DNA from 2 places in the Peribacillus sp. NPDC058002 genome. Region 2 is predicted to be linked to the other one. Evidence: riboswitches for the same ligand, from Rfam matches in the RefSeq annotation. Region 2 holds a riboswitch; the other holds the start of a gene.
The links. Region 2 has a riboswitch for S-adenosylmethionine ahead of ACFVSH_RS15230 (methionine biosynthesis PLP-dependent protein). Riboswitches for the same ligand answer to the same signal wherever they lie in the genome.
Positions count from the first base shown of each region.

Region 1: it holds a riboswitch for S-adenosylmethionine, as region 2 does, so the genes downstream of both, ACFVSH_RS18515 (bifunctional homocysteine S-methyltransferase/methylenetetrahydrofolate reductase) here and ACFVSH_RS15230 (methionine biosynthesis PLP-dependent protein) in region 2, are expected to answer to the same signal.

Region 1 is NZ_JBHVQU010000131.1:2,413-6,924, forward strand. Features, by position in the region: gene ligD (DNA ligase D) at 1-221, opposite strand, end outside; gene ku (non-homologous end joining protein Ku) at 374-1,216, shown strand; gene ACFVSH_RS18510 (MOSC domain-containing protein) at 1,723-2,373, shown strand; SAM riboswitch class I at 2,485-2,583, shown strand; gene ACFVSH_RS18515 (bifunctional homocysteine S-methyltransferase/methylenetetrahydrofolate reductase) at 2,688-4,512, shown strand, end outside.
Region 2 is NZ_JBHVQU010000084.1:7,976-12,487, forward strand. Features, by position in the region: gene ACFVSH_RS15220 (type B 50S ribosomal protein L31) at 1-106, shown strand, start outside; gene metC (cystathionine beta-lyase) at 219-1,400, opposite strand; gene ACFVSH_RS15230 (methionine biosynthesis PLP-dependent protein) at 1,397-2,509, opposite strand; SAM riboswitch class I at 2,596-2,709, opposite strand; gene fumC (class II fumarate hydratase) at 3,036-4,418, shown strand.

The sequences.
Region 1 (4,512 bases), on a different contig from region 2:
CCATCCATCCGAAGCGGGAGATATTCTTCCAGGTGCAGATTTTTGATGTAAGCAATGATTTCCGGGAATTGTGGTGATAATTCCTTTTCGTTCCGACTCGAAATGCTAATGGTATCGGAGTCTATCGTTAATATAGCCCTAAAGCCGTCATATTTGACTTCATAACGCCAATCCTTGGAATTGGGGGCTTCAGGGTAATAGGTAGGCAGCATCGGTTTCATTTTTTGTATTTACCTCCGCAAATAATTGATTAACATTATTTTGCCAAAAAAACGAAGTGTTAGAGTTGGCAATTGTTTTTTCGGTTTTTTTTGAACAAAGGGGAATAATAAAATTGTTCTTCTCTTTAAAAATAAGTTATGAGGTGACGAATATGCATACGATGTGGAAGGGGAGCATATCATTCGGTTTGGTGAACATTCCGATCAAACTTCATGCTGCAACGGAGGATAAGGATATTTCTTTGAGGACGTTGCACAAGGAATGTCATTCACCGATTAAATACGAAAAGGTTTGCCCGGTATGCCAGAAAGAAGTGGGGAAGGATGATATAGTCCGCGCTTTTGAGTATACAAAGGGAAAGTTTGTTGTATTGGAAGACAATGAACTAGAACAACTGAAAAAACAAAACGAAGAAAAAGCCGTGGAAATCGTGGATTTCGTTAAAATTGAAGAAATAGATCCCATTTATTTTAACCGGAGTTATTACATGTCTCCTAATGACGGAGGGATAAAAGCTTATTCCCTTTTGAGACAGGCACTCAAGGAATCGAATAAGGTAGGGCTAGCGAAAATCATCATTCGCTCCAAAGAACAAATGGCGGTAATCCGAGTCGTTGATAATACCTTGGTGATGGAAACGATTCATTATCCGGATGAAGTTCGCCCCACAGCGGATGTTCCGAATATTCCTGCCAACGATACCATTGTAAAAAAAGAAATCGATACTGCCGTATTATTGATAGATCAATTAACGACTACTTTCGATCCGACAAAATACACCGATGACTATCGAACCGCGTTACTTGAATTGATTGAATCAAAGAAAGCAGGACAGACGACGATTCCAGCCAAAACAAAAGAACCAATTTCCAACAATGTAACCGATTTAATGGAGGCATTACAGGCATCCATTGACCGTACGAAACATGATGAAACGGAAATGAAAAAGACGACCCGAAAGAAAGTGGCACCGAAAAAAAAGAAGCAAGCTTAAACAGGAAGCTGAGCGGAAGACACATGATGTCGCTCGGCTTTCTGCTTGTTTTAGCAAGGTAATTTGCTTTCTATATGGTAAAGAAAGTGAATTAATAGGGGGGAGATTTACATAGGTAAGGAAAGTGCAAATATGTAAGTGGATCACGATGTAAGAAACAGAATGGAAATAAAAGAAAATGGTGGATGGAAATGAAGGCAAAAAAATTCGCTCCCTAAAGAGCGACAATGAGGAATTCAATCGTGAAAATCAACATATAGGCGAACGGTTGTAGTTTTCGACTATATATTGTGTTCATATTCTACCATATTTAATTCTGAAATAGCAACAAAATTACTGAAACTAACCTATGAATTTTTCTGGAAATCAATGATATTTCCCCCATTTAACGGCTATGAGGCTTTTGCATTTTCATATTCTTATAAAAAACTACAGTATAAAATGGACTTTTAGTATAATTTATACATACAGGATGATATAAATTAAATATGAATGGAAGATGCAAAATGGAAAATGGAAAAATCAAAGCACTTCATGCCGGGAAGCCGAAACAAGAAATTTTTTCAAATATCGAAATCTATTCAGCAATGGATAAACAAGAACAGGATAATGTGACAGTGACTAAATCAGGTATAATTGGTGATGGGGTTGGTAATGTAAAGTTCCATGGAGGTCCTGATCGCGTTTTGTGCTTTTACCCCTTTGAGCATTATTCAATATGGAATGAAAAATTCTCTAAAAAACTGGAAATCCCTGCATTCGGTGAAAATTTAACCGTAGCGGGGATGAGGGAAGAAACAACATATATTGGCGATATTTATCAAATAGGCGAAGTGATTGTTCAAATTAACCAGGGGAGGATACCTTGTTCGACCATTTCCCATTTCAATCAAGAACCTAAGTTTTTGGAACTCGTGCTGAAAACGAGTTTCACTGGTTATTTTGCAAGAGTACTTCAAGAAGGAACGATAAATAAACAAAACGATATTGTGCTGATAGATCGTTTGCAGGAAAAAATTTCAGTTCATTATGCAGCAGAGGTACTCCTTCATAAACGAGATGGGCTGGAAGGCGCAAAGGCTTTACTTACACTAGACTCGTTAGCGGAAGACTGGAAACAAAGGATTTTGAAGAGGGTTCAAGCTGCAAAAGGGTGAATGATTTTTGCAAAAGTGAAAAAAATGTCGATCAGGTATTGAAATTGACAGATTATTAATGTAAATTAAATATAATCAAATTTTGAAATCTTATGAAAATTATATAAATGGATCTTATCGAGAGAGGTGGAGGGACTGGCCCGAAGAAACCTCAGCAACCAGCTTAGGCAAAGGTGCTAAATCCAGCAAGCAGAGCTTGATAGATGAGGAGAATGTTTCAAAAAACCTTCTTCTTTGAGAAGGTTTTTTTTCCTTTTCTCTCATACTCATAGAATACGACAAAAACAGGATTGTTTTTGAGAGAGGGTGTAATGATGGATTTTCGTAAAGACGTGAAAGATAGAATACTGGTTGGGGAAGGGGCAATGGGGACCTTATTGTATTCAAATGGCATCGATCAATGTTATGAGGAATTAAACTGTACGAACCCAGATCAAATAGAGTCCATCCATCGTGCCTATCTGGAAGCCGGTGCAGATATCCTTCAATCGAATACATACGGAGCCAATTTCAACAAATTGAAACGGTATGGAATTGAAGATGAAGTAAGCAGAATCAATCGCCAGGGAGTCATTCTTGCTAAAAAAGCGGCAAAAGGAAAGGCATACGTCTTCGGTACCATAGGGGCACAGCGGAGCATCAGGAAATCGGATTTAAGCATGGAAGAGATAAAACGGGGTTTTCGTGAACAGCTATACAGTCTTTTGATGGAAAACCCTGATGGGATTCTCTTGGAAACATTTTATGACCTGGAAGAACTGGAAACCGTCCTGCAAATCGTTAAATATGAAACTGGACTGCCGATCATAGCAAATGTTTCGATGCATGAACTGGGAAATCTTCAAAATGGAATCCATTTAAATGAAGCTTTTCAAAAACTTGAGCAACTGGGTGCCGATGTTGTTGGGGTGAATTGCCGTCTCGGTCCACATCATATGATTCGGGCCTTGGAAGAAGTGAGTTTGCCAAAGCAAGCATCAATTGCCATATACCCAAATGCCAGCCTCCCGGATTATGTGGATGGAAGGCTCGTCTATAAAGCTGTGCCGGAATACTTCGGTTCAAGTGCCCTAGAACTTCGTGAGCAGGGGGCCGCGATCATAGGAGGGTGCTGTGGAACGACTCCGCTGCATATTCAAGCTGTAAAGAATGCGATTGGAAGTTTGGCTCCTGTGAAAGAGAAATTTACGAAATCCCGTGAAATAGAAATAATTGAAGTGAATGATAGAGAATTGGAACGTCCCCTGTTCGAAAAGGCCAAAACAGAAAGGACGATTCTAGTTGAACTTGATCCTCCGAAAAAGTTAGGTATAGAGAGCTTCATGACTGGTGCCGAGGTTTTGAAAAAAGCAGGGGTCGATTCCATTACATTAGCCGATAATTCGCTTGCCTCACCAAGGATATCGAATGATGCACTGGCCAATTTACTGAAGAACCAATTGAATATAGAGCCAATGGTGCATATAACATGCCGTGATCGAAATTTGATTGGACTGCAGTCACATTTAATGGGTCTGCAAACGGTGGGTCTGAACGAAATATTGATCATCACCGGAGACCCTTCAAAAATTGGGGACTTCCCGGGCGCCACTTCGGTTTATGATTTATCTTCCTTTGACCTAATAAGTATGGTCAAACAATTTAATGAAGGTCTTTCCTATTCGGGTCAAAGTTTGGGCCAACGGGCAAATTTCAAAATTGCTGCAGCGTTTAATCCCAATGTGAAATATCTGGATAAAGCGGTACTGAGAATGGAAAAGAAGATTGCCTGCGGTGCCCAATCCTTCTTGACACAGCCAATCTATTCTGTGGAGCAGATCGAAGAAGTATATGAAGCCACAAAACATTTAGAAACCCCGATCTTCATCGGTATCATGCCCTTGACAAGCACCAGGAACGCCGAATTCATCCATAATGAAATCCCAGGCATCAAATTGCCTGATAATGTTAGAAGAGCCATGGCGTTAGCGGGGGATGACCCTGTAAAGTCGAGGATTGAAGGAGTGAATATCGCGCGAGAGCTAGTGGACGCGGCAAGGGAAAAATTCAAGGGCATATATTTAATCACTCCGTTCCTTCGCTATGAAATGACGGCGGAACTTACGAAATATATTAGAAAAGTCGATAGTAAACATACAT
Region 2 (4,512 bases):
GGAAATCAGTTCAGATACGCACCCTTTTTATACCGGAAAGCAGAAGTTTGCTGAAAAAGGCGGACGGGTGGATCGCTTCCTGGATAAATATAATATGAAGAAATGAGAGTCAGGCCATCGGGAAATCGATGGTCTTTTTTTATTACTGGGTTTGAAAAAGAGTTAATAATGATGCTAAGGAAAAGGGTGCCCATAATCATGAGGCACCCATCCTGAAATCATTTTGCAGCAACTGCTTCCCCTTTGGCAATATTAAAGAGGGCTGCATCGAAGTCCTTTATTAAATCGTCCGGATTTTCAAGTCCGACAGAGAGGCGGAGCAAGCTGTTCGTGATGCCTCGCTTTTCCCTTTCATCATCAGGCATGGCTGCATGGGACATTTTGGCTGGGTAAGATAAAATAGATTCGACCGCTCCAAGGCTTACGGCAAAAACAGGGAGCTCGACAGTGTTTACGAAAGAACGGAAGGCTTCCTCACTTTCCAATTCAAATGATAGGACCGCCCCCGCTCCAAGTGACTGGCCTTTCTGGATGGCGTGCTGTGGATGATCGGAAAGGCCGGGATAATACACTTTTTTCACCAATGGCTGTTCCTTTAAGTAGGCTGCAATCTTTTCTGCCCCTTTTTGTGAATGTTCCATTCTAACTGATAAGGTTTTCAAACCTCTCATTACAAGCCAGGCATCCTGGACACCAAGGACCGCTCCAAAGGAGTTTTGGAGCGAACCGAGTCTTGCGGCCAATTCCGGATCTTTCACTACCGCAAGCCCAGCTACCACATCACTATGTCCGGATAAAAACTTCGTCGCGCTATGAAGGACAACATCAGCACCCAGATTCAACGGTTTTTGCAATGCCGGGGTCAAGAATGTGTTATCAACAAAACTTAAGGCACCAGCTTTTTTGGCGATATCACATACGGCTTGAATATCGGTCACTTTAAGTAACGGATTTGAAGGCGTTTCGATATAGATGGCCCTGGTATTTGGCTGAACGGCAGCTTTGACGCTTTCAAGGTCCGTCATGTCCACGAAGGTATGCTCAATATTGAAACGAGTCAATACGCTTGTGACCATCCTGAATGTTCCGCCGTACACATCTTCGGAAATGACGATATGATCCCCGGCAGACAATAGCAGGAAGGCTGTTGAAATGGCAGCCATACCTGAAGAAAAAGCAAAGCCGTGAGTGCCTTCCTCAAGTTCGGCAATGATGTCTTCAAGTGCTTCGCGAGTCGGGTTCCCGCTTCTGCTGTAATCATATTTGCCAAATTGATCGATATCGGATTGATGGAAAGTCGATGCATGCTGAATGGGGACGCTCACACCGCCCGTTGCCGGATCGAATTTATGCTGATTATGAAGTAATTTCGTTTCAAAGCTAAAATCATGACCTGTCATCGTAGCGCCTCCCTTTTTACATGTGCGAATGCTTGCTGCAAGTCCTGAATCAAATCATCGCTATCCTCGATGCCAACGGAGAAGCGGAGCAGACGATTACAAACTCCATTTGCCGTTCTGACTTCAAGCGGTATATCGGCATGCGTTTGTGTGGCAGGATAGGTGATAAAGCTTTCAACCCCTCCAAGGCTTTCTGCAAAGGAAATTAATGAGAGCGATTGTAAAAAGGGGTTGACCGCCGATTCATCAATGATACGGAATGAAATCATGCCGCCTTTGCCGGGATACAATACGTCCGTGACACAATCATGTTCCGACAAGTAATCTACAAGTATTTTGGCATTCTTTTCATGACGCTCCATCCGCAATGCCAAGGTTTTCATTCCACGCATCAATAGCCAAGAATCAAAGGGGCTCAAGACAGCTCCGGTACCATTATGATGGAAGGCTAGTGCATCACATAATTCAGCGCCGCTAGCAACGATCAGTCCGGCGAGCACATCATTATGACCACCGAGATACTTGGTTGCACTGTGAATCACGATATCCGCTCCAAGCAGGATGGGTTGTTGAATAAGAGGCGTGTAAAAAGTATTATCAACGATCAATAGTAAATTATTTTGTTTGGCCAATGCGGCAACAGCGCTAATGTCCGTTTGCTGCATAAGAGGGTTAGTGGGAGTTTCGATGAAGATGGCTTTCGTGTGAGGAGTGATGGCTTTTTCTATATCCTCCAAACAACAAGTGTTTACATAGTCACACTGCAATCCCCATTTTTTAAAACCTTGTTCTAACAGACGATATGTACCACCATAAAGATCTTCGCTGACAATCCAGGCATCACCTGATTTAAAAAGGGCAAGGATAGTGGAAATGGCGGCCATTCCTGAACTGCAGGCATAACCTTGGTCGCCTTTTTCCAGATCGGCGATGGAACGCTCCAATAATTGGCGTGTAGGATTACCTGTCCTTGTGTAGTCGAATCCCGTCGATTGGCCAATTCCTTCATGGCGAAAAGCTGTTGAAAAGTATACTGGCGGATTGACTGTTCCTGTCGCCGTTTCGCTGCGGTTTCCTAATTGAGCAAGATATGTTTCAGTTTTGTACATGGTTTTCACTGCTCCTTTGAGTTATATAAAATAAAAAAAAGTCTTCTTTAAGAAGAAGACTTTGATTAAGTAAGGACGAGTCATTCTTCTTATCTTCCAAGTTCACAAACTTGTGGAATTAGCACCTTTTCATTGGTTTGAAACAAATGAAGGTTGCTGAGGTGTCATCGGGCCATTCCCTCTACCTCTCTCGATAAGAGTTTAGATTATTCAATTTCTTTTGAATTTACTATATATACAAAATACTGTCAAGGACATTTTGGGATGGATAATGCTTGGATGTTCATGTCCAGGTTAATTGGTGCCTAGTGCGACAACACTTTATGTATCTAAAAAAAAGAATATCCGAATCTTCATATAAACACGAAGGGTCATGCAATTTTCGGAAAAAGTGAAAGGTCAGCGGATATTTTTGCTTTAAAATAATAAAGTTTGTACAATGTATGGAGAGAAAGAATAATACGACATTATTCATTTCATATGCAAATTGGTCTCAATGAATAGTGCAAACATAGGAGGAGAACACATGGAATACAGAATCGAACGAGATACGATGGGTGAAGTGAAAGTTCCTGCTGATAAATATTGGGGAGCACAAACCGAGAGAAGCCGTAACAATTTCAAAATCGGTAACGAAAAAATGCCGATTGAATTAGTTCGTGCATTTGCATACGTTAAACAAGCTGCGGCAAAGGTGAACTATGATCTTGGTGATCTTTCGGAAGTTAAAAAGAATGCCATCGTCAAGATTTGCGGCGAAATCCTCGAAGGAACGCTAGATGAGCATTTCCCGCTTGTAGTTTGGCAAACGGGAAGCGGTACGCAAAGTAATATGAACGTGAATGAAGTGGTCGCTAACAAAGGAAATGAATGGTTAAAAGAAAACGGTGAATCGGAAACCCTTCATCCGAATGATGATGTTAACAAGGCACAGAGCTCCAATGATACTTTCCCGACAGCCATGCATATTGCTGCCTTTATGGAAGTCGCTGAAAAATTGGTTCCTGCCATTAAAGCTCTTCGTGATACATTCGATACAAAAGAAAAAGAATTTTGGGATGTCGTGAAAATTGGCCGGACACATCTTCAAGATGCTACACCATTAACATTGGGACAAGAGATTTCCGGCTGGAAAGCGATGCTCGACAAAAATCTAGCGATGATTGAGGAAAGCAGCCAAAAATTATTGAACCTTGCACTAGGAGGAACGGCTGTAGGAACCGGAATCAATACAAAAAAAGAATTCCCGGGACTTTCCGCCAAACAAATTGCAGCTGATACTGGATATCCTTTTGTCACATCTGATAATAAGTTCCATGCATTGACAAGCCATAACGAAATCGTCTACGCACACGGCGCTTTAAAAGCATTGGCAGCGGATTTAATGAAAATTGCGAACGATGTCAGATGGCTGGCAAGTGGTCCAAGAAGCGGAATCGGCGAAATAGCCATTCCGGAAAACGAGCCAGGCAGCTCCATCATGCCAGGTAAAGTCAATCCAACACAAAGTGAAGCGCTTACCATGATTGCAACTCAAATCGTGGGTAACGATGCTACAATTGGCTTTGCAGCAAGCCAAGGTAATTTTGAATTGAATGTATTCAAGCCTGTCATCATCTATAACTTCCTGCAAACGGTAAAATTATTGACGGAAGGCATTCATTCATTCAACGATAATTGTGCGGTGGGCATCACTGCAAATGAGGATAAAATCAAAGAAAATGTAGAACGTTCCCTTATGTTGGTAACAGCATTGAACCCGCATATCGGTTATGAAAAAGCAGCCAAAATCGCCAAAACTGCATTCAAGGACAACTCAACATTGAAAGAAGCTGCGTTGAAATTGGAGTTCCTGACAGAAGATGAATTCAAAGCATGGGTCGATCCTGCTAACATGGTTAATAAATAATTGAATGGAAGTACCCTCCCTTGGTATTAGGGAGGGTGTTTCCATGGGTTAAAATAATGGGATGAACAAATACTGAAATCATAGGTAACGTGAA